DNA from 3 places in the Kurthia populi genome. Region 1 is predicted to be linked to each of the others. Evidence: a T-box and tRNA genes for the amino acid it is inferred to sense, from the RefSeq annotation. Region 1 holds a T-box; the other regions hold tRNA genes.
What was found. The T-box of region 1 lies ahead of argS (arginine--tRNA ligase). A T-box ahead of a tRNA ligase gene usually reads a tRNA of that ligase, here a tRNA-Arg.

Region 1 (11,126 bases):
TCGCTTCATGGTACACTTACATGCAGGGGGGATTTTATGAGAAATTACACAACGAAGGCGTTGTTTTGGTTATGGCTTCTTATCATCTATGTACTCGTTTTCGTGGGTGCTTATTTTTATAACACGATGGCTAAAGCACCGAATGTGCCACTTTTAATCGGTGTCATCGCCCTTTTCAGTCTTATTTTTATTCCGGTGTATTTGGCGATTTGGCGTTCCATTGAAAAACGTGAGGCACGAAAAGCAGCTAAGCAACATTTACGATTTTAAAAAAGATAGCTCTCTTCTAAAAAAAGAGATGCTATCTTTTTTGATTGGTCGCAAGTTTCTTGCAACCTCGCTCTAATTAGTCAACAATAAGGGGTAGGGGGTATAAAATGAACACCATTTTACTTGTTGACGACGAACATCCTATTACCGATGTTTTACAAACGTATTTTGAAAAATTACCAGCGCATGTAGTTATAGCGCATACAGGAAGTCAGGCATTAGATTTACTTGAAAAACATGTTGTTGATTTAGTTATTTTAGATTTAATGCTGCCCGACATGCGTGGTGAAGATATTTGTCTCTATCTAAAGCTAGAAACATCGATTCCGGTCATTATGCTTACCGCAAAAATTAGCATTGAAGATAAGCTCAATGGATTTCATATTGGAGCTGACGATTACGTAATTAAACCTTTTCATCCAAAAGAAATCGTAGCACGTGCAAAAAGGCTTTTACCGAAATCAGCGAATCTTCAAGTAGGTGCAATTAATTATGAAGCAACAGCACGACTGCTTACCTTACCGGATGAAGCCGTTACGTTGACAGAGAATGAAGGGAAAATTATGACATTACTACTTGAGAATCCAACGAAAGTATTTAGTCGTTATGAAATGATTGAAAATTTATTTAGTGAAGAGACAGACCCACGGGTTATTGATCAGCATATAAAAAATATTCGGAAGAAAATAAACTACCCACTCATTCAAACTGTTTTTGGTATTGGGTATAAATTAGAAGAAGTGAGTCATCTCTCATGAAACTTGTAGTGAAAATAACGATTCTGTTGACTCTTTTCACATTTTCTACGCTAATAATCAGTATGTATATCTTATTACATAAAGCACATAAGCATTTTCAAATGCTCGATTCTAGTCAAAATGACGCACTCCTCGCCCATTTTGATATGGCTTTACGAGAAACAGCTAGTTGGACATTACTCATTCTTTTCGTAGTAATTAGCATTGCGAGTTTTTTATTAGCGCGAATGATTATTAAGCCAATGCACATTCTTCAAGCTTTTGCGCTTAAGCTCGTCAAAGGAGAAAGATATGTCTCCTTACCTTCTATGCCAAATGATGCAATCGGACAATTGGGGTGTTCCCTACAGACACTCGATAAAACACTCGCTCAGTATGAGCAATCACGAAATGAAATGACTCAAAATCTGGCACATGAAATACGGAATCCATTGGCTACTTTAAAAAGTCAATTAAGTGCTTTTGAAGATGGTCTTTGGGAAGTAACACCAGCACGTTTATCGAATTGTACAGCGGAGTTAGATCGATTGATTGGTCTTGTAGCAGAGCTCGATCAATTAAATGTGATTAATGATCCAAAATTCACTATTGAGCGAAAAAACCAATTCATTGCACCAATTATCGAAAAAACGGCGATGCTTTATGCGCCGATTTGTTTATCAAAAAAAATGGAGTTAGCGATTGATGTAGCACCTCATTTAAAGGGCTTCGTCGATGAAAAACGACTTACACAAATTTTACAAAATATTTTTGAAAATGCCATTCACGCTGTCGAATCAGATGGACGTATTCAGTGTTATGCAAAGGAAAATGGGCAATCTCTTTGTATTATTATCGCAGATACAGGTGGTGGCTCACCTACTCCTGAAAAGCTATTTACGCGCTATGTTAGTAGTACATCCTCTTCTAATAAAGGGTTAGGACTAACGATTACAAAAGCATTAGTAGAAGCCCATCAAGGAACCATTATGATGAAAAATAATGATATAGGTGGCATGACTTGTCAAATTGATCTCCCTCGCCATTCTTCATAAGTTCTACATAAGTTCTTTTTATAATGAAACAAAAGAAAGGATGAGAATACATGAAAAAATGGATTATGACAACAGCTATCATTGGAGTAATAAGTCTGAGTGCATGTGGACAAGCTGATACGACGGAAGAACAGCCAAAACAGCAACATGATATGAATCATGAATCGATGAATCATTCGTCAAGTGAAGGAGCACCGGATGCTGTTAAAAAAGAAAAGAATCCTAAATTTTCAGTAGGTAGTAAGGTAACCATGGAGGCCCATCATATGCCTGGTATGGACGGACAACAAGCGACTGTCTCAGGTGCGTACGACACTACGGTATATAGCGTGACTTACACGCCGACTACGGGTAAAAAAGAACCTGTCAAAAACCATAAATGGGTCATTCATGAAGAAATCAAGAAAGCCTCCCCTACTTCGTATAAAAAGGGTGACAAAGTAACTCTAACTGCTGACCATATGGAAGGAATGGCCGGTGCTAGAGCGACAATTGATTCCGCTAAAAAAACGACCGTTTATATGGTCGATTATAAAGATGCAGATGGACAAATGATTAAAAATCATAAATGGGTAACAGAAGATGAATTACGAGCTGCTCACTAAAATTAAAGGGTTGGAATTGATTATTCCAATCCTTTTACTTTGTACGGATAGGGAGAAATTTTTAGATAAAGCATCATACTTATTATTGATACGATAAATAGCGTTGTTCCTGCTAGTATAGGAGAGGATACGAAAAAAATAAGAGGCGCCAATATTCGACCAATCGTATATTGCATGTTAGAAGCACCCATATATTGGCCACGCATCGCTTCTGGTGCATGCCTACTAACAAAATGATTGATGACAGGTGCACGAACAATTTCACCCATCGTGAATGCCACAATGAGTACAATGAGTAGCACAAGATTGGTTGTCATACTCATAAGAAATAAACTACCACCGTTTAGTAGGCAGGATAAAATAAACACATCTCGGTCCCGCCAATTTTTAAGTAAGCGTGTTGTCGGTAAAATAAGCACCACAAACATCAGGCCGTTAATGCCTAAAAGAAGGCCTAGAATAGAGCGACTATCTAAATGCCACTGTGCCGGTACTTCATCAACGATGTATTTAGCGATAAATAAGTCGAGCTGCATAATGGTAAAAATCGATAGTACACCAGCTAAAATATAGAGAAAAAATACGCGGTCTTGCACAATCAGGCGATAATTGCCGGCCTTTTCTAGGAGGCTACGTGTGATTTTTTTAGCGGGCTTTTTTCCTGGTAAGGTCTCGGTCATTTCAATAAAAATAATGAGTAGATACACACTTAAAATAAGCGTACAGGCCCATAATAAAGGTGTGCGATAAGAGAAAAATAACGTGGCTCCGATTACCGGGCCCAGTACCGCACCAATATTTTTGACGGTAATAAAGGTCGCAAATACGTGCTTGCGCTCTTCGTCCGGCACTAAATCGGCAACCATCGCATCACTCGCGGGGCTATAAAGGGCACCGCCAATGCCAATCAATACATAGGCGACATAATCAAGCCAGTTTTCCGTTGATAACGCAAATAATGCAAACATCACGGCCTGAATACTAGCACCAATAAGCATCGTTGTTCGTCGCCCAAGTGTGTCGGCAATAACCCCACCGATCAATTGGCCGAATAGCTGCACAAACGGTGGAATCATCATCAATATACTTGCTAGCTGTACGCCAAATTGACTGCTAAAATAAATGGCCATATACGGGAAATACATCCAGTAGCATAGGTTAAATAACCCTTCTCCCACAAGACGAATTTTCAAATTTTTATTCCATTTCATGCGCTTTCCCCTCACTGTATCGTCTACTATACCGAGCTTTTCTAGTAAAAAATAGACTTATATTTTACAATCAGGTATACTAAAAATAATAGAAATCGAATAATACGTAATTTATTTAAACTGCGGCAAAAATAGAACAAACGTTCCGAAAGGGCGTTTTTTTATTTTCAAAAAAACATTGCACAATGTATTTTTTTCTAGTAATATGAAACACAATTCAATGATTCGACAAATTCGATGAAAAAGAGAGTAGCCGATATGAGAGGGTTAAGCGAGCTAGGAATTGGTGTAAGCCTAGACAAATCCATACGGTGAACCGCACTTTGGAGAAAACTTCTGAAACGTAGTAGGAAGTATCGGGGCAATCCTCGTTAACAATGATGAGTGGCCAAATTTTGGCAACTAGAGTGGTACCACGGGAATCTATGCTCTCGTCTCTTTTATAGAGGCGAGGGCTTTTTTTATTGGAGGAGAAAAAAATGAAAACAATGATTGCACAATTACTACATGACACACTTGATCACGCCATTGACCAAGCGACAATCGAACAATTACTTGAAAAACCAAAACATGATGAACTAGGTGACATCGCCTTTCCATGTTTTATTTTAGCGAAACAGCTACGCCAGTCCCCTGTTCACATTGCGAAGGATTTAGCAGAAAAATTGCAAGATGTGCGTATTAAAGAAGTGGTTGCAAACGGCCCATATGTGAACTTCTTCTTACAGCCGCTTCCTATCGCGAATACGATTATTCCAGCAATTGTGAGCGAGGGAGCTGCCTATGCGACGGCACCAAAGAATGGCAAAAAAGTGGTTGTAGACTATTCATCACCAAATATCGCGAAACCCTTCTCAATGGGGCATTTACGTTCAACGGTTATCGGGCAAGCAATTTCGAATATTGCAGAAAAAATGGGTTATGAAGCGGTTCGCATTAACCATCTTGGAGACTGGGGTACGCAGTTTGGAAAATTAATCGTTGCGTATCGCTTATGGGGCAATCCTGAGGCAATTCGTCAGCAGCCGATTCAAGAGTTATTAAAGATTTATGTGAAATTCCATGAGGAAGCGGAGAAAGATGCTACACTTGATGAGCAAGCACGCCAGGCATTTAAAGCGCTTGAGGACGGAGATGCACAAGCACTTGGGCTTTGGAAAGAATTCCGCGAAGCTTCCTTACTCGAATTTAATGAAATTTATGAGCTTTTAGGCGTTCATTTTAATTCAACGAATGGCGAAGCCTTTTATAATGATAAAATGGACCGCGTCGTAGAAGAGCTAGAAGCTAAAAAATTACTAACATCTTCAGAAGGTGCACAGGTCGTTGATTTAGGTGAAACCCTGCCTCCTTGCTTAATTAAAAAGAAAGACGGCGCGACACTTTATGCAACGCGTGATTTAGCTGCTGCCATTTATCGTCTCGAAAACTACGCACCTGAAAAACTATTTTATGTTGTTGGTGGCGAGCAAACACTACACTTCAAACAATGGTTCCAAGTGCTTGATAAACTGGGCTATGACGCATCAAAATTTGCCCATATTCCATTTGGTATGATGCTAAAAGACGGCAAAAAAATGTCGACACGTAAGGGCAAAATTGTCTTATTAGCAAATGTATTGAATGAAACAATGGAAGCTGCAAAGCAAACCATTCTAGAAAAAAATCCAACGCTTGAAAATAGTGATGTAGTTGCCAAACAAGTTGGTATCGGCGCCGTATTATTCAATGATTTAAAAAACGACCGTCTAAATGATATCGAATTTTCAATCGAGCAAATGCTAACATTTGAAGGTGAGACCGGTCCATACGTGCAATATACGAATGCACGTATTCATACATTACTTGAAAAAGCCGATTTTAAAGCACATACTGCTCCGCTTCAAGCAATCGATGATACATTATGGCCGCTCATTAAAGTGCTCGAAACATTTGAAGCGACGATTGCGCGTGCCTATACACAGGCAGACCCTTCTCAAATTGCTAAATTTAGTTTACAACTTTCTCGCACCATTAATAAATTCTATGGTCAGCAAAAAGTCTTAACACAGGATGACACGCAGCAGGACCGCTTAACCGTGCTGTATGCCGCGTCTATTATTTTAGAGCAATGCTTAAATCTTTTAGGTATTGAGGCACCAGCGCATATGTAGGGTATAAAAGAAGCTTTGACATACGTGTAAAATTGCCCGTTCCTAGGAACATATGAAAAACCGGAATCACGCTGTGGCGCGGTTCCGGTTTTATTGTTGCGAACGCTTAAAAAGAAAATGACGTGTTTTGTCCCAGACTCTTTTTTAGACGCGATTTTCTTTGATACTACGCATTTTTTGAAAAACGCTGTGGCATATCTAAATGATCATGCGCACGAATTGTATTTTTTAATTTTAAAAGGATTTTTCGACGCATACGTGAAATATGCATTTGCGACACGCCAAACTTATCCGCTACTTCTGTTTGTGTCCAGTTTTTAAAGAATAAAAGTTCAACAATCTCTCGTTCTTGCGCAGTCAAATAATTTAAAGACTGTTTTAACACTAGATGATCTTCAAATTTCTCGTAATTGTCATCTATCATCCCTTGATAATCATTGTATGTAGAGGGTGCACCATCTGTTGTGCCCATTTCTACAGGAGCTTCTAGAGATAATGTGTTATAGCCACTCATTAGTTCCATCGTTTCTAATACAACATCCTCTTTTACCTGTAGATATTCCGCAATTTCTGAAACTTTAGGTGAGCGCTGTAATTGTTCATTTAATTCATTCACTGCTTTATTGACATGCATATAAAATTCTTTGACGCGGCGCGGCACATGTACGTCCCATGTGCAGTCTCGGAAATAACGTTTGATTTCCCCAGCGATTGTCGGAACAGCGTATGAAATAAATTTCCCTTCTAAATTCAAATCAAATTTTTGAATCGCTTTCGTTAGCCCCATCATGCCAACTTGTACAACATCTTCACGTTCATTCATCTTGCGTGAATACTTATTTACAATTGACAACACGAGAGGCTGAAATCTGTCTACAAGCTCGGCTGCTGCATCAGTATCTCCATTTTGTGCGTCTTTTAATAATGCGTGAATCTCTTGTTCATTAAATGAATTCTTTTTCATTGGTTAAGTTCCTCCTGTTTGATTAGTATGAACTTCTGATAAATCTAATTGACTTTACCTCTCCTTAAACATTGTCAAACTTATTTTTTTAAAAGTTATACTAATGAATCATCATCAATAGTCTCTTTGAAACATCTATATTTAAAAAAATAAAAAAAATATGTCTTTTAGAAGCATTTAGACCTTAAAAAGTATATAAATATTTAAAAAAAGACTTAACTAGTTATAAATATACAAACTAAATTCCTTTCTTTTTTTATAAATTTATTATTTTTTATATTTTTTTGTATAATGTTTTTTTAATAATATTAGACAATTTGAATGAATGCTCAAAATCGCCTATAATTTAAAGGAAGAAAGGATTTGGGTCATCATGCTAAATCACTCAGATTATTACTATACAATCTCACAAGTGTCACATATTACAGGTCTTACAAAAGAAACAACTCGAAAATGGGAACAACGTCATCAACTTATTCAACCAACCCGGCTAGAGAATGGTTATCGCCAGTATACGCAGTCAGATGTTTTACGTTTATTGCAAATACAACACTATATTCGTGACGGTGCAACGATTCGTAGCGCAATGGAAAAGACAAATACGTTGCCAGCGTTCCAACCACAAACGACTCATTATTTATTTAAATTATTAGAGTATGGTTGGAATTGCGACGAAGCAGCTTTTCATAAAATATTACAGGAAGCGCATCTTATTTTAAGTATCAATGAATTTTTACATCAATTGATTATTCCCTTCTTGCATCAAGTAGGCGACAATTGGCAAAATCATTCTTGGTTTGAGTACCAAGAAACACTTGCTTCAACGATTATTCGCGATTTTTTAGCGACCATTCGACGAAGCTTCCCGGTCAATAATGAACGTCCATTAGTTTTAGGTGCGTGCCTGCCTGGAGAAAATCACGAGATTGCTATTGAAATTTTATTAATTCAAGCAAGTATTAAAGGCTATCGTAATTTTATGATTGGCAGCTCACCCTCTGTTTCTACGATCGAAGCACTGATATTAAAACTTGAGCCACAGGTCGTTTTATTATCAGCAGCTACATTAAAGCCATTTGAATTATTTCCTGATGAATTACTCAATCTCGAAAAATTTGCGGCACAGCATCCGCATATTCGCTTCGTCATTGGTGGCGAAGGTGCAAGAATCTATACTGAAAAGCAACCATTTAAACATTTAACATTTTGTAATGACATGGCAACGATTTTTAATAGCTATTAAATTCAACTAAAAAAAGCCGCAATCGTCAGAAATGACAATTGCGGCTTTTTTATGCTAGCTGTGCTAAGACATTTTTTACGGAGTCCCATTTATAAATGAAAAACTCTAGTTCTTGTGTGCCAAGGTTCATCGTATCAATTTCAACGATTTTAGCACCAAAATATTCATATAGATGACGCGTATCATTTTCTACTAGCACTTCAACAAATACTTTTTCGCAACCTAACTCATTAAACGTTTGAAAAAGAGCTTTCATTAGTAAGCGTCCATATCCTTTTTGTTGTTCCTCTTTGATAATGTAAATGCTTGTTAAATCACCAACATGTGGCTCTAGCGGGCGTTGATTACATGCCGCAAACCCAACAATCTCTGTCTGCTCATTTTCTAGCACAAAGATATGTTTTTCTTTATCTGAAAGATGCTTTTGCCATAATTTTTTTCGTATGTCATATGTTAATGTCGCCAAATACGCTGGTGACATAATATTTAAATACGTTGTACGCCATGTATCCACATGGACATGTGCAATCCCTTCTGCATCTTTTATCGTTGCGGCTCTCACATGCATAATCATCACCCCCATCTTCTGTATTCCTTCATTTAATTTTTATGAAACGTCGTTACAATGAATCCACATATTGTTTTGCTTCAATTAATGAAGCACCTGATTTTTCGCGTACAAATTTAACAGCTTGGACAGTTTGCTTCTGCATTTTCAACTCTTTTACATGCTGCTGCTCTTCCGTTGATAGTTCTATTGGACGGCTACCAATCCGTTTTTCGAGGTCTTTTATTTTACGATTCATTATAGTTATTTGTATAAAGGCAAGTGTAGCTAAGAGAAAGCCTAATAAACCGAAAGTTTCCATGTAGTAACCACTCTTTTCTTTTTATTATATGGACTAGCGAGTTATATTCATTTGTTAATTAAATGACCTTTTTAATAAATTTCGCTGGATTCCCGCCGACTACAACATTATCTGGCACATCCTTTACAACAACTGCGCCTGATGCAATGACCACATTATCGCCAATCGTGACACCTGGATTAATAATAGCGCGTCCACCAATCCAAACATTATCGCCGATTGTGACCGGCTTGCCATATTCAAGTCCCCGATTACGTTCTTGTGGGTCAATCGGATGTGTTGCAGTATAAATATGTACGCCTGGTGCCATAAAACAATTATCCCCAATACGAATCTCACATGCATCTAGCATGACACAGGAGAAGTTTGCATAGAAATTTTCGCCCACATGAATATTGTAGCCATAGTCACAACGAAAATTAGGCTCAATAAATAATTCCTCACCCGTTGAGCCAAATAAATCTTGTAATAATTCCTTTCGGCGATATCCTTCTGTCTCCATTGCCTCGTTAAACAAGCGTGTCAGTCGACGTGCATTTAGTCGATCACGCACTAAGTCTTTGTCACTTGCATCATAAAGCTCACCTGCTAGCATTTTTTCTTTTTCTGTCATCACAATCACCTCTTGTACACTGTTCCCTTCCGATGAAATGTAGAAACAAAAAACACGTTCAAAGCGACGCTTCAAACGTGTTTTTTTATAAAGTGTTATAATGAACGCTTTTTTCGCTCATACTCTTCTTTTAAGTCGTCACGTACGGTACGTTCTGTCGGTTTCACACCTGAAAAGTACGCTGCACGCGCCATAATATGACCACCAATAGGGCCCGTAATGAAAATAAACACAATGCCTAAAATGATGCGGGAATTATAAGTTCCCTCTATTTGCCAAAAGTAAATAAAGACACCAATTAAAATGAAGAGTACGCCTAATGTGGCACTCTTTGATGCGGCATGTGCACGCGTATATGCATCGGGAAAACGGACAAGTCCAACTGCCGTCATAACGATGAAAAACGTCCCGAGTAAAAGAGAAAGAATGATGACACTATTGATTAGAATTGTCACGATCAATAATCTCTCCTTTCTCTAAAAATTTTGCAAAGGCGATTGTGCCAATAAATGATAAAATCGCCAGCAGTAAAATGATTTCAATGTAAAAACTTGTGCCGACAAAAATCGAAAATAGGCCGACAAGTGCAATGATTGCTACGCCTACCGCATCTAATGCGATAACTCGGTCTGGTGCTGTAGGACCCTTGATGAGACGGTAAACAATCCCTAGCATCGCGAACCCAATCGCCACAATACAAATAATAATGATAATTTGCATAAAGGTCATCATGTACGTGTCACCTCCACAATCGCTTTTTCAAATGTATTTTGAATCGATGCAATGGCCTCATCCACATCATCTAAATCAATAGCATGAATGTAAAGCGTTTTGCCATCATCTGATACGTGTACAACAATTGTGCCAGGTGTTAGCGTAATTAAATTCGATAATAATGTAATTTCCCAATCTGCTGTTAGCTCTGTTGGATACGCGAAAAAGGCTGGTGTCATCGTAATTTTCGGCTTCATCGCATGCTTCACAACATCGACATTGGCATTCCAAAGCTCTCTGAAAAATAACAGGAATAACTTTATAACGGCCCAGACGCGGTGTAAATAAAAGCGACTTTTAAACATATGACGCATCATATACAGCATGATAAGGCCAAGAAGATAGCCAGTAATAAAGCCTACTCCTGTGAACGTATTCGATAAAAACATCCACACAAGCGCTAGGAAGACATTTAATAAGATTTGTACAGCCATCTTACTTACCTCCTTTTACAGCATCAATATAGAGCTGGGGATTCGCAAGCACTTCTGCAGCCTGTGTCATATAGGGCATCAATGCATCTGCACCGACACCATAAGCTACTGTTAACAGGACGAGGATAGCTGTCGGAATCCAAATCTGCCAATAGACTGTTTTTTTAATAGGTGATAGTTGTTGTTCTTTGCCCCAAA
Region 2 (11,126 bases), on a different contig from region 1:
TAAAGATGCAGATGCGACTTTGACGGATGCTTTTGATGATATCCATGAATTAGTAGAAAATAGCTTTGTTATTGAAAAAGTGGATTCAACTGGGAAAAACGCCATTATAGCAGATCCATCAACTTATACTATTAGTAAAGTTACAAATAAAGATGGAAAAAATAGTTTTACTATTAAATTTAATGATGAAGCTGTAAATGGGCAAGCTTATCACATTCAATATAAAACAAAATTAGCAGATAAAGATGGTATTGTTGCTAAAAGTGGCACCCTTAAAAATACAGTGTCGTTTGGTGAAGAAGAAACGAAAAAAGAAGATAATTCAACTATTGATTATAGCTATAACTTAGGTTATAAAAATGGTAGCATTGATTATGTAAATAAAAAAATTGACTGGACAATTGTTATTAATCCATCAGACTTGAAGTTAAACGACGTTGTGGTGACAGATACGTATCCAATAGACCGTTCGCTAACAGCACCAACGGAATTTGAAATTCAAGTGGGAAATGGAGAGTCTACAACATTAGATTCTTCTAGAATTACTAAAAATGTATTAGGTGAATTTATACTTGGGTTAGGCAACATTGAGAAAAAACAAACCATCAAGTATTCAACACCATATGATGTCGATAAAATTGGTAAAGATCCTATTGTAAATAATGTTAGTTACACATATAAAACTCCAACTAAAACAGAATCACAATCAACTTCATTTGATAAGTCAGTAAATATTGATGAAAAACAATCAACTAAAAATGGTTATAAATCGGGTAGCTATGATTACACAAACCGTGTATTTAATTGGGAAGCTGGTTTCAACTATAAACGTCAAGAAATTCAAAGTGGCGTATTTGAAGATACATTAGGTGATAATCAGGAACTAATTGCTGATTCAGTAAAGTTATATAAAGTTACATTAAGTAATGATAATGTAAATGGTGAAGATGGTAACCCAATAGATATGGGAAATGTTGGTGAACTTAAATATAAAACTGATGGAACAGGTTTTACATTTACATTTAAAGATAGTGCCTCAAATATTGACGCTTATAAATTCAAATATCAATCAAAAGATAAAGACGAACAAATGGAAGCTGGGGAGTATACGAATAATGCCAAGCTAACAGTTGGTGGCAATGAAAAGTATAATCAAAATGCTTCTGTTGAAGTAACTAATGCAACGCATACAGTTGAAAAAGGAAAACCTTCTATTGATGATAAGAATCAAATCTTAACTTGGTCAATGATTATTAATAAAGGGCAATCTAAACTAAGCAATGCAACGATCACCGATACTCCGGGGTCTAATCAAATGATTTTACCAGAAACATTTAAAATTTATGAACTTGCTACAACAAATGGTACTGATTTTGAGAATAATAAGAAACTTGTATTAAATAGTAAAGAGCTGACATCAATACCAGATGAAAACGGTAACTATGTATACACAGAAAATGACTTCACGGTCACACAAAATATTATTGGTAGTGGTGAAGCTATTTCAAATGGTTTTATCGTAAAATTCCCAGAAACTATTACAAAGGCATATGAAATTGAGTATGATGCTTATTACAATGATGCAACAGGTACAAACACAACAAATACAGCAACATTAAAATATAATAATGATGAAGAAGCTAGTGCTGGTAAAGATGATAAGGGACAAGCAAAGCAATACAATATTGCTTACTCAGATTCAAATGCTGGTGCTACACGTTCAAAAGTAGATTTAAAAATTCATAAAATAGATCCAATGGATAATAATAAAGCATTAGCAGGTGCTGTATTTGAGTTATATAACGGTAAAGGTAAAGTTAAATTAGCAACAGGTACAACAGATGAGAATGGCGATGTTGTATTCAAAGGTTATTATGAAGGAACATATCAATTAAAAGAAATAACAGCACCAGATGGATTTGTGACGACAGGTTCAACATATGAACAACAAACACAATTTAAATTGTTGAAAGACGCGAATACACTCGTAGTGCCAGGCGGCAACTCAGTTATCACTAAAACGGTTGCTAACTACAAAGAGGGCGCCTGTGTAGAAAAAACAATTACCGTAAAAGAAAATGGCACTGCAGTTAATGGGGCAATCATTACAATTAAAGATAAAGATGGTAAAGTTGTAACACTAAAAGACGCAGATGATACCAATCCGGCTCAAACAACAGTAAAAACAGACGGCAATGGTCAAGTGAAAATTCCGTTGCAATATGCAGTAGCCGATTATACATTCACTGTGGAACAAAACAATGTAACAAAAGAATATAGCTTTGCAGATTTAACAGGGGATTGCGCAGTAGAAGTTGATTTAAAAACGTCTGCTTGTAAAGAAACAACAATTACTGTGGAAAATGGCAATAATGTTGTAGAAAATGCAGAAATTCAAATTATTGATAATGAAACGAAACAAGCAGTAGCACTTGATGGAACCAATACAACCGTAACAACAGATGCTACTGGTAAGGTAACGGTTCCGGGGAAATACATTGACAAAGAGAAGTATACAATTGAAGTAACTGTTGATGATATTACAAAAACAATTACAACATATGCTAGTGAAGATTGTAATGTAACAATTAATTTTGCAACAACTGCTTGTACAACAACGACAGTCACTGTGAAAAATGGCGATAATGTTGTCGAAAATGCAGAAATTCAAATTATTGATAATGAAACGAAACAAGCAGTAGCACTTGATGGAACCAATACAACCGTAACAACAGATGATGCTGGTAAGGTAACGGTTCCGGGGAAATACATTGACAAAGAGAAGTACACAATTGAAGTAACCGTTGATGGTATTACCAAAGCAATAGTAGATTATTCAAACACTGATTTAACAACATGTGAAGTAGAAGTGAATATTAATACTGCAGCATGTACGAATAATGTATTAACAGTAAAAACAGGTAGTGTACTTGTAGTTGATGGTACAGAAGTTACGGTCAAATTTAGTGATACAAAGACAGAAAAATATGTAGTTAAAAATGGGAAAGTTACCTTTCCAGCCTCAGAAGTTGTAGATGGAAAAGTAATCGTTTCTATTCCAAACTATGAAGAACAAGAAATAACAATCGAACATTGTCAGGGTACAGTAGAATTCTTATCAACAGCTTGTATTGAAACGACAGTAACAATTAATAATAATGGAATTGCTACTGAAGATGCAGAAATTCAAATTATTGATAAAGATACAGAACAAGTAGTTGAAGTTAATGGACAAACAACGTTAACAACAGATGAGAATGGCCAAGTAAAAATTCCAGGGCAATATGTAGATGTAAATAAATACGTAATTGATGTTACAGTGAATGGTGTAACAAAAGAAATCTCAAGTTATGCAGTGAGTGATTGTGCATTAACAATTGATTTTAAAACAACTGAAGCTGCTTGTGTTCAAACAACAGTAACTGTTAGCAATAAAGGTCAAGTAGCAAGTGGTGCTTCTGTTAAAGTAATAAATAAAGCAACAGGGGCAGTAGAAGAAATTAATGGACAAACAATTTTAACAACAGATGTAAATGGACAAGTGATTGTTCCGAATGAATATGGTGACAACACAAAATATTATTTACAATTAACAGTTGAGGGTGTAACACGTAATGTGGTCGCATTCACAGTAGAAAATTGTGAAATTGTCATTGATTTTGCGAAAGCTTGCCCAGACTTCACAGTATCTTACCAAGGTCCAGCAAACTCTACTGCAGCGTTCACATTAACAGGTGAAGGCTACAGCAAAGAAATTACAGTAGCAACAGATGCGACTGGTAAAGCAGTGTACACATTAGATGCAACGCTTAAACCAGGTCAATACACATTAAAACAAACGTCTACGCCGAGCGGTTACCGTACAGCGGGTGATGTGGCGATTACAGTAGCAGACGATAAATGTGCGGCAGGTATTACCGTAACAAATACGAAAGTACCAGTGCCACCAATCGTACCGCCAATCAATCCTGATAAATGTGAAAACTCAACAATTTCAGTGACTCCTTCAACTGGTGATAAACCGAAAGCTGGGACAACAGCCATCGTAACAGTGGATGGTAAAACAACAGTAGGTAAAGTAGATGAAAACGGTAAAGTAACATTTGAAGGAACACCACCAACACTAGAGCCGGGTAAGAAGGTAACAGTGAAAGTGGATGGCTATAAAGAAACAACAACGACAATTTCTGAAAAGGATTGTACAACAACAATTACAATTACACCGAACGACAAATGTGAAAACCCAACGATTTCTGTAATTACGCCGAATGGTGATAAACCAGAAAAAGGAACAAAAGTGACTGTAACAGTTGATGGTAAAACGACAACAGGTACAGTAGACGAAAATGGTAAAGTAACATTTGAAGGAACACCACCAACACTAGAACCAGGCAAGAAAGTAACAGTGAAAGTGGATGGTTATAAAGAAACAACATCTGAAATGAATGAAAAAGATTGTGATACAACCATTGTTATTACACCGAATGATAAATGTGAAAATCCAACAATTTCAGTGGCACCTTTAACTGGCGATAAACCAGAAAAAGGAACGAAAGTAACTGTCGCAACAGAAGATGGTAAAACGAGAACAGGCACAGTTAACGAAGACGGTACTATTACATTTGAGCCAGGGAAAGAACCAACATTAGAACCAGGCAAAAAAGTAACAGTTGAAGTAGAAGGTTATGAACCAACGACAACAACTGTCAACGATAAAGAGTGTCATACAACGGTGACAATCACACCTAAAAATGCGTGTGATAAGTTTGAAGTAACGGTAGAAGATTCAGATGGCGATACAATTAACACTGTACGCGTAACAATCGATGGTACAACAGTAAAAACGACAAATGGTACGTACACATTTGACCAAGCTGTTGCACCAGGAACAAAAGTAACATTTGAGAAAAATGGTTATAAAACGCAAACAGTAATTGTTGGCGATGATTGTCAAGTCACAGTAACATTAGTGAAAAAGGATGACTCTGAAGAACCAGGAACAGATCCCGAAGACCCGGACAATGGTGGCGATGGTGAAGATCCAAATGATGGCAACACGCCAGATGAAGAGTACCCAGACGGAGAATATCCGGATGTGGATGGCGATGATAACGACAACAATAACGGAAACACAGGTAACAACGGTAATAATGGTAACGATGGAAACACAGGTAACAATGGTAATACTGGAAATAATGGCAATACAGGTAATGACGGCAATGCAGGCAATAATAATAACAACGCTGGTAACGCAGGCAATAACACACCAGGAAACGGTAGCAATAACAATACAAATACGAATGGTTCAAATGGCAATAAAGCACCTTCAACAGGAAGTAGCCTACTACCTCAAACAGGGGAGCAGGTAGCGCTTTATAGCTTAGTAGGGATGCTGTTAATTGGCGCAGCGTTTATGTTATTTAAGCGTAATCGTCGTAAAGCATAAAAAGAGAGGAATCACCGCTTTGGTGGTTCCTTCTTTTTTTTGTTCTTTTTTACTATATCGAATTTCAAAAACGCTCTTTAGGTCGGAATTGTTCTTTTTCTAGATGCAATTTATGCGGTGGCGTAAGTTTTGAAAGTGTGAAGCGGGGTAATTAAATGATAGAATAAGTATAAATAAAACTTATACATTTGGATGGAGGATTTTTCATCATGGAATTAGATATTACGTACATTGCACATATCAAAACTGAAGGTCAAAAAGAACAAATCGTCGACTTAAAAATCCCTGAATTAATCGAGTTCCACATCGGTCGTGAAAACAAAGCTGTAGAACTTTTAGAAGAATTAGGTCACACAAACGTTAAACGCCCAGAAATTACTGATGGCGAAGAAATGAATAACTTAACAACAACTTCTACATTTGAAGGTAAAGAAGTAACAACAACTATTCACTACACTACAGCATTACGCGCTGGTAACGTTGGTAGTAAATCAGGTGACTTCTATTACGAATTAAAACAATTACACAATGTTGTAGAATAACCACTGTTTTGTGGTAGTAAGAAAAAGTCTAAACGAACGCTTTTAGGTCATTTCTTGTTGTTACAGAGAGTGCTGCCGAATGGCACACAAAAAGAGAGCTTCCGATTGGGAGCTCTCTTTTTTTATGGTTTCAGTTTATCGGTTTCGACTAGTAGTGGCTTATAGCTTTTGGCGCGTTTATAGGCGCTTTTTGTATTGACGCCATAAATATGAATACGCAGTCCGCTAGCACGGATTTTTTTTGCTGTCGCGGCATCAAGATTATTAATATGGGTTGTATAAATGGCATGTTTGTATTTTTTAAGCTTTTTAATATCACTTGCTACGCTTTTTTTAGGATTGCCGATAAATGAAATTGTGGCATTTGGGTAATTTTTATTGAATTTCGCACGTGCTTTACTATCTGAGATGACGAAAAATGTTTTATTGTACATATTGGCCTTTTTGACAAGGGTCACGATGCCTTTGGCGTATTTTTGATCACCGAAATCACCTTTTGAGCCATCAATATTGACGCCAACATTATATTTTTTGGCTGAAGCTAATACGTCCTTTAATGTTGGGATTTTTTCTGTTGTTAGCCTATTATTTTTATCTACAAGATGATATACACGAAGTTGTTTTAATTTTCGACTAGCGACAGAACCATATCCAGTAGTTGTACGGTCGATTGTTTTATCGTGCATTAATACATATTGATTGTCTGCTGTTTTACGCACATCGATTTCAATAAAGGCATAGCCAAGTTCTTTTGCGCCTTGTACACCAGCTAATGAATTTTCAGGTGCGACCACTTGTGCACCACGGTGAGCACTGAGTTTTGTATTCTTCCATTTTAGCCAGGAAGCTGTATTTGTATCAGCAGAAGCAACCATAGGTGAAACTAAGCTCATGCTCAGACAAATAGCTAAAATTCTTTTGAAATAGGTCAATTAAAATCCCTCCCTTAAGTATATGATTCTATCATACTGCATTTTTTTGGCAAATGAATACTAAAAAACATAAAAAAACACTAAACAACCAATGAGAAATGGTTGTTTAGTGTTAGGGATGAAAAACTATTTTGTTTCGTTACGTTCCATGATTTTATCAATGATACCGTATTCTAGCGCACGTTCAGCTGACATGTAGTTGTCACGATCTGTATCTTTTTCGATTACTTCGATCGGTTGACCAGTGCGTTCAGCTAAGATGCGGTTTAATTTTTCGCGTGTTTTTAAGATATGTTTTGCTGCGATTTCGATTTCAGTCGCTTGACCTTGAGCACCACCTAGTGGTTGGTGAATCATGATTTCAGCGTTTGGTAATGCAAAACGTTTTCCTTTTGTACCAGCTGTTAATAAGAATGAACCCATTGAAGCAGCCATACCGATGCAGATTGTTTGTACATCTGGTTTGATGAACTGCATTGTATCGTAAATGGCCATACCAGCTGTTACAGAGCCACCTGGAGAGTTGATGTATAGGTAGATATCTTTTTCTGGATCTTCTGCTTCTAGGAATAGAAGTTGAGATACGATTGCGTTTGCTACGTTATCGTCGATTGCACTACCTAGCATGATGATGCGGTCTTTTAAAAGACGAGAGTAGATGTCATATGCGCGTTCGCCGCGGTTTGTTGTTTCGATGACTGTAGGAATTAAGTTCATAAGTATTTCCTCCTTATATGTCCATAAAATTGGCACTGTTTCGTTGCCTTGTAAACATATCATAACTTTTTTGGTCAATAAAGGTCAAATGAAATGAATCATTTAATAGAAAGTTGATAATACGCTCTTTACCTAGTATAATAGTAAGGTCGTCATATAGCTATGCCTCTGTAGTTTAATGGATAAAACATAAGATTCCGGTTCTTAGGCTGGGGGTTCGATTCCCTCCAGGGGCATCCATTTTTAAATACCTTTTGATAGGTCAATTGAAACATATAATTTTTAAAAAAACTGTGCATTTGTGCGGTTTTTTTATATTTTAGAGCATTTACAATGGAGCAAGTGATTTCATTGACATTTCATATATAAATTAACTACTATGTAGTAGAGTGCTTGTACGGACAACTAATAAAGTGATTGTAATTGAAAGGAGAACAAATATGAAAAAAATCTTAATGCGTTCTGGGATGTCCCCACTAAACAACTTTGACCCAGCACATATCGCTTCTACGAATTCTATTGGAGGGAATGTAGGGAACTTAGTTTATGCTTATGGGATTTACCGCACATTAACGACTGAGGATGTCATGATTGTGCCGGATTATTATCGATTAAATCCGAAAGATGCAGATATGATTAATGCAAATTATGACGGCTATATTATTCCGTTAGCGGATGCATTCCGTCCAGATTTCATCGGGCATTTAGAGCGTTATGCAGAGCTGATTAATAAATTAACAATTCCGGTTTATGTAATCGGTGTAGGGGCTCGTACGCCATTTGATGCACAAAAAGGTGCGAAATATGAATTTGACGATGCAACGAAAAAATTCGTAAAAGCTGTATTAAATAAATCAGCAATGATTGGGGTACGTGGTCAAATCACTTCAGACTACTTAACAGGACTTGGCTTCCAAGAAGGCGTAGACCATATGCCAATTGGCTGTCCGTCGATGTATAGTTTCGGTCGTGATTTGAAAATTCGAGATACGAACATTACAAAGGATTCGTTAGTGTCAATTAACAACTCACGTTTATCACCAGATAATGTATTAAACTTTATTGATCGTAGCCGTCATGAATTTGGTAACTACTACTATATTCCACAGTGGCTAAAAGAACTGAAAATGACCTACTTAGGTGGACCGGACCTACCTAGCCAAAATAAAGTGTATCCGGAATCTGTATTAGATGAATATTACACAGGAGATCATGTGCGCTACCCAGTAAATATTCCAACATGGATGGAGTTATTACAAGAAGTAGATTTAAGCTTTGGTGCACGTCTTCACGGGAATATTGCTGCAACGATTGCAGGGACACCAAGCATCATCTTACCGAAAGATGGTCGTATGCGTGAATTAACGGACTATCACCAATTAAATAATTACTGGGGTCCAGATATTACAGAGGACACAAACATCTGGGATATTATCGAACAAAGTGACTTCCATAAACCAGAGAAAGTGGCGAATGAGAACTTTGACCGCTTTATTGGCTTCTTAAATAAAAATAACTTAGACCATGCGTATAAGAAAACAATGTATCCAAAAACGACACCTTTTGATGAGAAAATCAAAAATGTTGATATTCCAGGCGTTGTGACACCATATGTAACAGCACCAATTGATGAGCAAGTACGTCGTTGGCAAGCATTTAATGACGCAGAAAATGCACGTACAGAACGTCGTGTAAAACGTGAAATGGCTGCGAAGAAAAATGATGCAGCTAAAATTGCGGCGTACAAGCAGGAAATTGAGCGTCTGAATAAAAAAGTAAAATTCCAAGAAAATACATTAAATCGTAAAGCGGTAAAAGCAACTTTAGGCTTAGCGGATAAAGTCGCAAAATTACGTGGTAATAAAAAATAATAAAAAAAAGAGGTCGGGACGTAACTGTCCTGACCTTTTTTTGATTAACTATTATTTTTTGAAAGTTGCCATAGCTGATTCGTGATTTCAATGGCTTCTGGTGCGTGCGGTGTATCACGGAAGCTATTATAAAACTGGAAAGCAACGGCATTAATCACATGGTAGCGTGGTGTATCACGTTCTAATTCTTCGATTAAATAAGCAATGTATTCTTGTTGCTGGTTTGATAAATCTTTTAAATACGATTTAAAGCCATGGAGTTGCTTGAGTAGCTCCTCTTTATCAATGACGCGCGCTTCAATATTTTCATTAATAAATTCCTCAAAAGTCGGTCCAAGCAGCGTCTTTTGGTTGCTAATTAATGTTGGGGTAATGGCATCTAGTTGGTCTAATGCGAATGTTATAAATTCCATCGCATTGCCACGTGGGTAATTAATTAACTTCCCGATGTGGAACATTTGATGCATCATACCAAATAATAGAATGGATGCATCATAATGATAGGGAACTAATTTTGTGCCATAGACGTCTAGTAATCTGCGCGCGGTCCAATCAATCTCTTGCAGGAGATTTTGATCGACGAGGCGCTTTAAATCTTTATCACCCGAATGCAGGATGGACTCAAAAATCGGTAGCAGATTATGTTCGTGGTTCACTTGCATCGTGGCGATAAGTTGAGCGGCAAGGACAGACTTGTCGTTTTTTTCTTTGCCAGTAATCGCTTTAACTTTACGGACTGTCGTTTCTTTTCGCCCGATATCTAAGATGGCGATTAGGCAGTCTTTTTTTGATGGGAAGTAATTATAAAATGTGCCTTTTGAAATTTTAGCTTCTTCAATAATTTCTTGAATGGACGTTTCTACAAAGCCTTTTTCAGAGAAGAGCTTAATACAGGCCTGAATAATTTGTCTTTTACGGTTGTTCATTTAGTCACCTTTTTTATTCTATTTTGGACTAGCAGTATAATTTTAATCATAGTTCGGATTAATTTCAAGTGAATTGGACTCATATTATAGTGAAGAAAACGCTTTAAATGGCGGTTTATTCTCGAATGAAACATTTTTCTTGCAAAAATTGGACTGCGAGTATAAAATGTATCAAGTAAACTTTGAAATCGAAGTAAATATAAATATTAGGCAAAGAGGGAATTGAACATGGATCAACCACTTAAAAAGCCCCCGTATTTAATGATTGCCATTTTATTCGTTGGGGCATTCGTAGCGTTCTTAAATAACACGCTATTAAACGTAGCATTACCTTCAATCATGAAAGATTTTGATGTTGAAGCATCAACGGTTCAATGGTTAGCAACAGGTTATATGCTTGTAACTGGGGTACTTGTACCAGCCAGTGCATTTTTAATTACACGTTTTAAAAACAAAACATTATTCGTCACATCAATGGCGATTTTTACAATTGGTACAGCATTAGCAATTGTCGCACCAAACTTTGGTATTTTATTAGCCGCTCGTATGATTCAAGCATTAGGTGCTTCTGTTATGGGACCACTTCTTATGAACATCATGTTAGTCAGCTTCCCAGTTGAAAAACGTGGTGCAGCAATGGGTATCTTTGGTCTTGTAATGATCATGGCGCCAGCTATCGGACCTACATTATC
Region 3 (11,126 bases), on a different contig from region 1:
TATTGGCAATATAAAAAAGCGCCTAATAAACAAGCACTGTAATAAAAAGCATGTTTTTACTAGAATATCTTAAAAAATTGAGACACTTTCAAGGAGATAAATGCTTTGAAAGTGTTTTTTAATAGGAATAGAAAGTATTTGGCTTAAAAAGCATGAACATTAATAAAGAAACCACCTTTCTCCAGTTGTATACCGGAAAAAGATGGTTGAGTAAACATATGCAAGTTTAAACTTTAAAAATTATTTTCCCACTATTACGTGTACCTTCAAGTAAGCGATGTGCCTCTTTTACACCATCAACTGTAAATGGAAGTGTGTATGCAATTTGGTCAGCTAAACCATGTTTTTCATAGAAATCAAATAAATAAGGAATGACAATATCATTTATCATCGCTGGTGTACGTGATAGGAAAACACATTTTACATCTGGGCGGTATGAATTGTCTGGTAAAGTCGTCATGCCAACATAGGTCGCATTTTCTTTCGCTAATATTAATGCAGCATGCTCACCAGCGTTAAATAATGAAGCATCTAATACGAAATCTGCCGTTTTTCCATGTTGCTCAATAGCTTCAGGGTCACGATAATCGACGAACATATCAGCGCCAAGCTCTTTTAAGCGCGCTTCATTTTTTTACTAGCTACAGCAATGATCTTAACATCCCATTCTTGTGCAAGTTGAACTAAGAAGCTACCAACGCTACTAGAGGCACCAACAATAGCAATTGTATCGCCATCTTTTAGTGGATAAAAACCACCATGTAAGCCCCAATAAGCAGTTGAGGCTGTAGCTGAAAAGCTTCCTGCGAAGTCCAGTGGCATATCTTCAGGGATTTTAAAGACATTTTTATTATTAGCTGCTATATGCGTAGCATAGCCACCACCACTTGAACGAACGATAACCTTGTCACCAATTGCAAAGCCATCAAGTGGTTCATATAGTTCGACAATTTCTCCTTGTAGTTCATTTCAAGCGCCGCAAATCCTAAATTAACACGGTCGAGATATGAAATAATATACAGCAGTAAAATATAGGGTAATATATGCCACATTGTTTTAGTAGTTGTTATTTTTTCGATTGTTTGTTGCATCTACTTCGCCTCCATCATAGTTTTAATACAGTATACGAGTTATGGAGACGAGAATAGACCAATGATTATCACGGTTTTTTAAGTGTAAATTCATAAAAAAATAATGATTTTTAATGTTAGTAAAAGAATTGTTATACGGTATGTATACTTGCTATGGTATTTTTATCAAAATAGAAATAGGACTGTATAATAAAAAGAACATCTCTAATGTCCCAGCTGTTTACGGGCAATAGAGATGTGGCTACTATAAAATTTGTAGAGAAGACATAATTTCTTGGATGCTACCTTCTCTTGCTTGATGGCTATGCTCACCCATTAAATAAAAAAAATAATCAGGATTTTTCAATGTCTGATTTGCTTTTAAAATGTCTCGCGTTAGTAAATATTGATAAGGGTAAGGTGCAATACAGTTTTCTGCTATACGATTTGTGAATGCGGTAGGTAGCCCACGCGCTGGTTTTCCTGTATACGCTGTAATAAATGTTGTGCTATGCTCTGTGGAATTCAAAATGGCTTGTTTATAAGCGATTGGAATTTCACATTCTTTAGCAACAAGTAGTGCAGTTCCTATTTGTACGGTATCTGCACCGATGTTTAATACTTCTTGAATTTGAGTTGCTGTCATTAAGCCGCCAGCAGCAATGAGTGGAAGTGTTACTAATGGTCGTGTTTCTCTGATAAGTTGATGTAGAGGAACATAATCAAAAGGCATTTGGAAAGTACCTCTATGCCCACCTGCTTCACTACCTTGTAAAACAATCGCATCAAAGCCAGCGTGCGCAATGGCTAGCGCTTCATTTTTGGTTGTAGCCATACCAATTAAAAATACATGCTGTTTTTTTAATTTATCAATGATAGTTTGATTTGGCAGACCAAAAGTAAAGGAAATAATTTTCACATCTTCTTCTATGACAGCTTGAATTTGTTCATTGAAGTGATTTTCAAAATGTAAATTAGGGGAAGCAGTAAGATTTAGTTTAGTATAATCAGATTGCAAAGCTTCGCAGGCATTTGTGAATACTTCTTTAGATAATAAAGGGGGATTTTGTACAAATAAATTAACGCCAAAAGGTTTGACTGTTTTCATACGTATCTCTTGAATAGCTAGTTTTAATTCGGATTTTGTAGCATATCCTCCGGCAATAAAACCTAAAGCCCCTGCCTCACATGAAGCAGCAACAAAATTTGGTGTTGTAACCCCAGACATAGGAGCTTGAATAATTTTTACTTTGTCTAACATATGCGCTCACCTCATTAAAATAGATTATCTAATCTTATTACCCGATGACTTTATAAAATATACTTAGATCGTCAATCCCTTACAAGATATAGTAGAATTTTAATAAAGATAGATAATATGAAAAAGAGGTTGGGACAAAACACGTTATTTTCTTTTTTAGCGTTCGCAACGAAAAACCGGAACCGCGCCACCGCGCGGTTCCGGTTTTTCTTATGCTCATAGGAGAGGTTGTTTTTATACGTATGTCCCAGCCTCTTTTTATTTTGATATGTTTAGTTAATGTGCTTGTGCTGTTAATTCTTTATCTTTGCGACCATGCAGCAACATATACAGCACAAGTGTAACGAGAATTAATACTGCTAAGCCAATATACAATGTACCAAAGCCAACGATTGGTTCGACAAAACCAAGAATGTATGGTCCAAAGCCAAGGCCGGCATCGAGTGCGATAAAGAATGTTGAAGTTGCAAGTCCAGCGCGTGCACCTGGTGTTACTTTAAGTGCAATCGCTTGTGCACCAGACTGTAAGTTACCATAACCAGCCCCAATAATAACGGCGGCTAATAATAATAGAAATCCAGAATGTGTCACACTAAGAATGGCAAGTCCTGCTGCAAATAAAATGAAGCAAGGAACCATAATAGCATTTGAGCCTTTGGTGTCCATCAGGCGACCACTAAATGGACGTGTAACTAAAATAGCTACAGCATAAACTAAGAAGAAGAAACTTGCCGCTGCTACTAAGTCACGCTCTTCTGCAAAGAAACTAATAAAGGATAAAATGGCGGCGTATCCAAGCGACATTAAAAACGTAATAATGGCAATTGGAATCGCATTAGGTTCAATATATTGTTTTAAACTGAATTTCACTTTAGGTGCATCAGCAGCTGGTTGTAATACCGATGCTTTTTGTACACGAACTGTTAAACCAATAATAAAAGCAAGAGCTGCTAAAATAACGCAGAATAAGAAAATCGTATTATAGGACACAAGGCGCCCAAGCATAATGCCTAAAAAAGGACCGATAGCTGTACCAAGTGTTGTACTCATACTAAAGTAGCCAATGCCCTCCGCTTTACGTGCAGAAGGAATAATTTGTGCAATGATTGTGCTTGTGGCAGTAGAGGCAACACCCGCGGCAACGCCGTTTACTAAACGGAAAATAAGAAGCATCGTAATACCACCACTATGGACGAAATAAAGTGCTGTAGTGATAATAAATGCTGCTAAGCCAATCATCATAATTTTTCGTGCACCGACATTGTTAATGACGCGTCCTGCAAACAAACGGCCGACTAATGTCCCGACAATATAAATTCCTGTAGCAAGACCTGCTTGACTTGTGGTGGCATCATATTCATTTTTAGCGAATGATGCAATGGTCACCATTAGTAAATAGAAAATTAAAATGACGATGAAATTCATTAGTGAAACGATAATAAAATCCTTCGTCCATAGCTTGTCTTTTGTATGACTCACTATTTATCCCCGGCTCTCTTTATTAAATTTTGTTGAATTTGATTTAATGTCTCAATAAACATTTGTTGCTGTTCAGCATCAATACCTGTCATTGATTCCATTTCAAATCGGTCGACATATGTACGAACTTCAGCATACATCTTGCGCCCTTCATCTGTGATGAGTAATCGCTTTTTGCGCTTATCTTCATGAGAAGGCTCAACACGTGCATAGCCTATCGACACTAAGTTTTTCATAATACGTGTCACATTGGGTTTTTCAATCCCTAATAATTTAGCGATTTCGACGGATGTTAATTGATCATCCAGAATTAAATAATAAAGAACGGACCAATCTGAGCGATGAATGCCTTGTTGTTGTAAAATAGCATTTAATTGTGCCTCAAATGTGCGGTTCGTTAAAACAAGCTCATGATAGAGCGTCTGAAACATATGCATATTGTCACCTCATAAAAAAGTAGTTAACAAGATTAACTATTTTGTAGAACGTTTTTAATCATAAGAGATAAACCAATGTTTGTCAATACGCTATACTGACAAAAAGGGGGAAGTGAAATGAAAGAATTTTTAGAGGCAACAGCCATTATTGATTATGATGCACCCGTAATTCAGCAACTTGTAGCACAGTTATTTCATCAAGAGGATAGTGATGTACAAAAAGCACAGAAGGCCTTTGTATATGTACGTGATAGCATTGCGCATACATGGGATATTCAATCGAATCGTGTCACTTGCTGCGCATCAGATGTTTTCGTGTATAAGGAAGGCTTTTGCTATGCAAAATCACATTTACTAGCAGCGATATTACGTTCGCAAGGAATACCCACAGGCTTTTGCTATCAAAAATTACTGCTATTTGAAACACCGGAGCAGGGCTATTGTTTACATGGCCTAAATGCAATTTATTTAGAAAATCGCTGGATACGAGTTGATGCACGGGGAAATAAACAAGGTGTTGATGCACAGTTTTCACTTGAACGTGAGCAGTTGGCTTTTACTGTGAATTCAGCGCTTGGTGAATGGGATGATAAAACAGTTTATGCAGAGCCAAATGAGGGAGTAATTCGAGCATTAAGTAAAAACAAGGATGCTAAAAAATTGTATGTATCTGGATTACCGGTGAATTTATAAATACTATACAGGGGTATATGAAGTAATAATTATAAAAATATAAAGTTATAAAAACTTGTTTTTTTAGCATTTATATTATTTTTTATGGATAAATTATAATATTTTTTAATATACCTATATAAGGTATAGATATATTAATTGAAAAATTATAAAATCTTAATAATTTACATACCCCCTTTAGGTATGGTAGACTGAAGGTGTAAATAACAGAAGGAGGATGAGGCGCATGGAACCTGAAATGATATCATGTCGAAAAAGCCACCATCCGGAAAAAGTAAAAAAAGATTTAACGGTCCGCTTGAATCGTGCGGAAGGTCAAATCAGAGGAATCAAACGCATGATTGAAGAAGATACGTATTGTGATGATGTAATAACACAACTTGCAGCAACCCAATCAGCTTTAAACAGTGTGGCTAAAATTTTACTCGAAGGTCATTTAAAAGGTTGTGTGGTTGATCGCTTAAATGAAGGCGATGACGAAGTATTGGATGAGTTACTCGTAACATTCCAAAAATTAATGCGAAAATAGGAGGCAATTCAAATGGAAAATGTAACATTAAATGTACAAGGTATGTCATGTGGACATTGCGTGAAAGCAGTAGAAAGTAGCGTAGGGGAATTAAACGGTGTAGATTCAGTAAACGTTAATTTAGAAGCGGGTCAAGTAGCTATCGCATTTGATTCAGCAGCCGTTACATTAGATACAATTAAAGAAACAATCGACGACCAAGGTTATGATGTTGTTTAAATAAGATAGGAGAGTGGAATGTCCTCTCCTTTTTATTTTCAAAATTATATACCCCTTATAGGTATGAGGAAGGTGGAAGAAATGACACAACAACTAAAAGAAAGTAATCTTCAAATATCAGGTATGACGTGTGCAGCCTGTGCTACGCGGATTGAAAAAGGTTTAAAAAAATTAGATGGTGTGGAAGATGCGAATGTAAATCTAGCGATTGAACGTTCAACCGTCCATTATGATCCAGAAAAAATAACAGAAGAAGCTTTTGAGAAAAAAATTGAGGCGCTTGGTTATGGCGTCGTCAAAGAAAAGCAAGAGTTTGATATTACCGGCATGACATGTGCAGCTTGCTCGGCACGTATCGAAAAGGTACTAAATAAAATGGATGGTATATCAGTAGCAAATGTCAATTTGGCACTTGAACGGGCAACGGTAGAGTTTAATCCAAGTAAAGTGTCTACTGCAGATATTATTGCGCGCGTTGAAAAAATTGGTTACGGTGCGCATAAACACCAAGATGAGGCAGCTGTTGATTACCGAGAGCAAGCAATTAAAAAGCAACAATGGAAATTTATCGCGGCAGCAATACTATCATTACCACTTCTTTGGACGATGGTAGGGCATTTCTCCTTTACACAATGGATGTACGTACCTGATTTATTTATAAATCCGTGGTTTCAATTTGTGTTAGCAACCATTGTTCAATTTGCGATTGGCTATCAATTTTATGTAGGGGCATATAAAGCACTTCGAAATGGTAGTGCGAATATGGATGTGCTTGTCGTGCTTGGGACATCCGCTGCGTATTTCTATAGTGTGTATGAGGTGCTAACGATGCATGGAAATCATATGCCGCATTTGTATTTTGAAACGAGTGCAGTATTAATTACATTAATTCTGCTTGGTAAATTATTTGAAGCAAAGGCAAAAGGTCGCTCATCTGAAGCAATCAAAAAATTGATGGGACTACAAGCGAAAACAGCGATTGTTGTCCGACAAGGCGAAGAACTTGAGATTCCATTAGAAGAAGTTGTTGTTGGCGATACAATTATCGTGCGACCAGGTGAAAAAATTCCTGTAGATGGGCAGGTGCTCGAGGGACATACTACGATTGATGAATCGATGTTAACAGGTGAAAGTATGCCAGTTGATAAAACACAGGGCGACGAGTTATTTGGCGCCACAATTAATAAAAATGGTGCGATTAAAATGACCGCAACGAAAGTTGGACGTGATACAGCACTCGCACAAATCATTAAAGTCGTTGAAGATGCACAAGGTACAAAAGCACCAATCCAACGTCTAGCTGATAAAATTTCAGGTATTTTTGTACCGATTGTTGTCGGCATTGCGGTCATCACCTTTATCGTATGGTATTTATTTGTACAGCCAGGTGATTTTGTGCAAGCATTAGAAGTATTAATTGCGGTACTTGTTATTGCTTGTCCATGTGCGCTCGGTCTAGCAACACCAACATCGATTATGGCTGGTTCTGGACGTGCTGCTGAATATGGTATTTTATTCAAAGGTGGCGAATATCTCGAGCAAACGGGAGCAATTGATACGGTCGTCGTTGATAAAACGGGTACTGTCACAAATGGGGAGCCAGTTTTAACAGATGTGGTGACAACATTACCTGAAGCAGAATTTTTAGCATATGTGGCAAGTGCCGAACGAAAGTCAGAGCATCCTTTAGCACAAGCCATTGTGAATGGTGTGAAGGAGCGCGGCATCTCGTTATATGAGACACAATATTTTGAAGCGGTACCAGGATACGGTGTGCAGTCAACAATTAATGCGAAAGCGACAATTGTGGGGACAGATAAATTAATGGCTCAATATGGCATTGATGTATCATCTTCACTTTCGCAAAAGCAAGCGTTTGAAAAGCAAGGGAAAACGGCTATGCTTGTGGCAATTGATGGTGAATATGCTGGCTTGATTGCTGTAGCAGATACTGTAAAAGATACGTCAAAAGAAGCGGTAGCGCGATTACATCAAATGGGTCTCGATGTGATTATGATGACAGGTGATAATGAAGCAACTGCACAAGCGATTGCGGGTGAGGTTGGTATTAAGCAAGTAATTGCAGGTGTTTTACCAGAAGGCAAAGCAAATGAAATTGAAAAATTACAACAGCAAGGCAAAAAAGTAGCAATGGTAGGCGATGGTATCAATGACGCGCCGGCCCTTGCAACGGCAACGATTGGTATGGCGATTGGTACGGGAACAGATATTGCAATGGAAGCGGCCGATATTACATTAATTCGCGGGGATCTAAATAGTATTGCAGATGCCATCTTGATGAGTAAAAAAACAATGACAAACATCAAACAAAATTTATTTTGGGCATTTGGCTATAATACATTAGGTATTCCAATTGCGGCACTTGGATTATTAGCACCATGGGTAGCAGGTGCGGCAATGGCATTTAGTTCTGTATCGGTTGTATTAAATGCACTGAGATTACAGCGTGTGAAATTAAAATAATGAAATAAAAACAGAAATTGTGTTGACGATTTCTGTTTTTTTTGCATGCCTTTTTATTTTTGTGAAATAATGCTATAATAGAAGACGTAATTTTACGTCCTTGTAGCTCAGTAGGATAGAGCAACTCCCTCCTAAGGAGTAGGTCGCAAGTTCGATTCTTGTCAAGGACATTCCAAATCAAATAAGACATTACTATATGAAGCACTTTCAATTTTTTCTATATTACAGGTTGTGTACCGTAATAATGAATAGAATGAGTTGAAGGTGTTTTTTTGACGAGGAAAAAGAGTAGGCTGGTAGTAAAGAAGTTAGGTAGCTTATATCTTTTAAATGTTTTTTGCTAGTAGTACTATATTTCACGATAAAGTTATATAAAAAAAGCACCCTGTAAACAGGATGCTTTTGAAATCGTTAACTAAAAATTAAAGTTTTACGATGTTAGCAGCTTGAGGTCCGCGTTGGCCTTCTTCTACGTCGAATTCTACTTTTTGACCTTCTTCTAAAGATTTGAAACCTTCGCCTTGGATAGCTGAGAAGTGAGCGAATACGTCAGAACCGCCTTCAACTTCGATGAAACCGAAACCTTTGTCTGCGTTAAACCATTTTACTGTACCTTGTGTCATTTAAATGACCTCCATTTAATTATATTTAATAAGATTATAATTCCTCAAAAAGAAAAAATTCACATATTACAAAAAATACTAAATCAATCACTAGTACGCTTTGTAATAGGTGAATTAATTATTATCTTGTAAATTTCTTATTAAATATAGTATAAAGGAAAATATTACATTTGTCTACTATATTAATACATCTATAAAAAAATTAAATTAACTAAAAATATTTAGTTGATCTTCTGTAATGCCTTTGATTAATTTTAGTTCACTACGTAAAAATTTCTGTGCATGATCTAGCATTTCTTTTTCACTTGTATTTAATGCTTTTTCTTTTTTTAAACGGCTTAAGTCGCGTACAACTTCAGCACAATCTTGCATACTACCAGTTTTTACTTTAGTTGTATTTAATGTATAGCGTTGTTTCCATGGTAGTACTTCTTCAGACTGCTCGTGCTGAAATACTTGGATAATATGATTTAATTCTACAATATCTGTAACGGGACGGATATTTGAACTTAGTATTTTATCTTTAGGTATTGTAATTTGCATATTACTGATAGCCATTTCAATAACATAATATAATTGTTTTTGTCCTGATATTTCTTTTTCTTCTACTGCTTTTATTGTACCCGCACCTTGCATTGGATAAATAATGTTTTCACCAATTTGAAACATCGAATCCACCTCCGTTTATAGTCATCTATTTCATAATAACATTTAAACGTAATTTTATCAAATTTTTAATGATAGCATAAAGTTATTTTTCGTGTCAAATTATTTCTATTAAAAAATCATTGATAATAATATGGATAGAAAAAATAAGACAATTATAATAATAATTTATTAAAAATAACCTCTTATATTTTAAAATAATGCGACTTTAGAATGGATATTCAGCGTTGTACAAATGACAGGAATTTGTTATATTCAATACAAAGTGAATACGTTGGTTTTAAAAAATATTGAATTTAGTTTATAGGTAAGTAAATAGGGTATGTGGGACTGTTGGAATAGAGAAAATCAGAGGGTGAAGCTACGATGGAATTTAGTGCAAATGATGTTTATTTAACGTGCGTATTACAAAATTATGAAAATGCAATCAATCTACATATGAAGCGCTTGTCTGATTATGAGCAAAGCATTGCAGGCTATGAGCAAGATTTAAAAGAATTTAGTCTTGAAGAGCAACAAATGAATGCGGAAGCAAAAACCATTTATATTGAGTTGCAACTGTTATTAGAAGAGATGCGTGTAGATGCGGCGACATTAAAGCGTCATATTAATGAATGCCAGCAAAAGATTGAGCGTTTGAAACAAATATAATGATGAAAAGCAGGTAACATGTGGGGGCATGTTACTTGCTTTTTTCATACGATTAAATCGAACCGATAGATAAACCAATAATGAAATACAATGTTGTAATAAATCCAGCAAAGAGTAACCATAAAACTAAAAACGAACGCTTGCCTTTAATAAATACGTAAAGACTAACGCCGAAAGCTAAAAATGAAGCAGTAATACCCCAAAAATCCCACACATAGCCATTCGGTATGAGATAAAAGCTTTTTGTTAAAAAGAATAGTAGAAATAAGCTATGATAATAAAAAATACCCCAGAGTAACCCATTCATAGACCCTGCCCCTTCTGTTTTCACTATATAAAAGAAGCATAAATGTGTCAAAAATGTGTACATATTGGTTTTAGATTTATTTGTTTTGGGAAAAGATAAACAAAGCCGAGATATGAAATGATTCGTATACCCGACTTAAATGAGTAATTGGTATGGAGGGATTTTTATGAATTTAGAACGTTTACAATATAGTTTTATTAAAGAATTAGAGCGCAAAAACACAAAAATTTGTGCTGCTGATTATGGTGTTGACGTTGCAAAATTTCAACATTTTGTATATCAGCTACAAAAAGATGGCTATATTAGCAACGTACATTTAGCTCCAGAGGGCGGCTTAGATTTGAAAAAAGCAGAAATTACTTATACGGGAATGAAATACTTAGCAGAGCATTTTGAGTGGATTATGCCGTATCGTGATGTGGTTGACCGAAAAGTTTGGATTGCACAATCATAATTATAGATTATTCACGCGGTGCAACAAGCATCGCGTTTTTTTTAGTTTCACCGTATAATGAATGGACGAAGGAGAGATGAACGATGTCGATTCATGAACGTCTAAAGGCAGTGCAAGAGCCATCTTACCGAGAATTTACAAAAAAATTAATTCCGAATGAGCCAGATATTTTAGGTGTGCGTATTCCTGTGCTTCGCCAGCTAGCAAAAGAAATTATAAAAGATGAGCCGCTTACTTTTTTAGCAGAAGTAGA

Region 2: it encodes a tRNA-Arg, which carries the amino acid that the T-box ahead of argS (arginine--tRNA ligase) is inferred to sense. The anticodon was not compared.
Region 3: it encodes a tRNA-Arg, which carries the amino acid that the T-box ahead of argS (arginine--tRNA ligase) is inferred to sense. The anticodon was not compared.

What each region holds. Positions count from the first base shown of each region.
Region 1 is NZ_JBHUOR010000003.1:12,090-23,215, forward strand. Features, by position in the region: gene ACFSY7_RS00470 (hypothetical protein) at 37-270, shown strand; gene ACFSY7_RS00475 (response regulator transcription factor) at 378-1,028, shown strand; gene ACFSY7_RS00480 (HAMP domain-containing sensor histidine kinase) at 1,091-2,062, shown strand; gene ACFSY7_RS00485 (YdhK family protein) at 2,113-2,667, shown strand; gene ACFSY7_RS00490 (MDR family MFS transporter) at 2,688-3,878, opposite strand; T-box leader at 4,107-4,320, shown strand; gene argS (arginine--tRNA ligase) at 4,358-6,031, shown strand; gene ACFSY7_RS00500 (SigB/SigF/SigG family RNA polymerase sigma factor) at 6,198-6,995, opposite strand; gene ACFSY7_RS00505 (MerR family transcriptional regulator) at 7,369-8,238, shown strand; gene ACFSY7_RS00510 (GNAT family N-acetyltransferase) at 8,288-8,806, opposite strand; gene ACFSY7_RS00515 (hypothetical protein) at 8,859-9,044, opposite strand; gene ACFSY7_RS00520 (maltose acetyltransferase domain-containing protein) at 9,166-9,723, opposite strand; gene mnhG (monovalent cation/H(+) antiporter subunit G) at 9,816-10,175, opposite strand; gene ACFSY7_RS00530 (Na(+)/H(+) antiporter subunit F1) at 10,156-10,440, opposite strand; gene ACFSY7_RS00535 (Na+/H+ antiporter subunit E) at 10,449-10,928, opposite strand; gene ACFSY7_RS00540 (Na+/H+ antiporter subunit D) at 10,930-11,126, opposite strand, start outside.
Region 2 is NZ_JBHUOR010000008.1:74,745-85,870, reverse strand. Features, by position in the region: gene ACFSY7_RS01485 (collagen binding domain-containing protein) at 1-5,446, shown strand, start outside; gene ACFSY7_RS01480 (hypothetical protein) at 5,656-5,988, shown strand; gene ACFSY7_RS01475 (glycerophosphodiester phosphodiesterase family protein) at 6,111-6,881, opposite strand; gene clpP (ATP-dependent Clp endopeptidase proteolytic subunit ClpP) at 7,047-7,637, opposite strand; tRNA gene ACFSY7_RS01465 (tRNA-Arg) at 7,802-7,873, shown strand; gene ACFSY7_RS01460 (polysaccharide pyruvyl transferase family protein) at 8,078-9,508, shown strand; gene ACFSY7_RS01455 (TetR/AcrR family transcriptional regulator) at 9,553-10,434, opposite strand; gene ACFSY7_RS01450 (DHA2 family efflux MFS transporter permease subunit) at 10,663-11,126, shown strand, end outside.
Region 3 is NZ_JBHUOR010000136.1:50,437-61,562, forward strand. Features, by position in the region: gene ACFSY7_RS17270 (DUF4017 family protein) at 1-42, shown strand, start outside; gene ACFSY7_RS17275 (zinc-binding dehydrogenase) at 227-598, opposite strand; gene ACFSY7_RS17280 (hypothetical protein) at 616-822, opposite strand; gene ACFSY7_RS17285 (hypothetical protein) at 861-1,091, opposite strand; gene ACFSY7_RS17290 (NAD(P)H-dependent flavin oxidoreductase) at 1,336-2,331, opposite strand; gene ACFSY7_RS17295 (MFS transporter) at 2,608-3,810, opposite strand; gene ACFSY7_RS17300 (MarR family winged helix-turn-helix transcriptional regulator) at 3,810-4,247, opposite strand; gene ACFSY7_RS17305 (transglutaminase-like domain-containing protein) at 4,365-4,940, shown strand; gene ACFSY7_RS17310 (metal-sensitive transcriptional regulator) at 5,167-5,469, shown strand; gene copZ (copper chaperone CopZ) at 5,482-5,688, shown strand; gene ACFSY7_RS17320 (heavy metal translocating P-type ATPase) at 5,770-8,172, shown strand; tRNA gene ACFSY7_RS17325 (tRNA-Arg) at 8,269-8,342, shown strand; gene ACFSY7_RS17330 (cold-shock protein) at 8,595-8,795, opposite strand; gene ACFSY7_RS17335 (CarD family transcriptional regulator) at 9,003-9,464, opposite strand; gene ACFSY7_RS17340 (hypothetical protein) at 9,828-10,112, shown strand; gene ACFSY7_RS17345 (hypothetical protein) at 10,165-10,419, opposite strand; gene ACFSY7_RS17350 (YjcQ family protein) at 10,586-10,873, shown strand; gene ACFSY7_RS17355 (DNA alkylation repair protein) at 10,957-11,126, shown strand, end outside.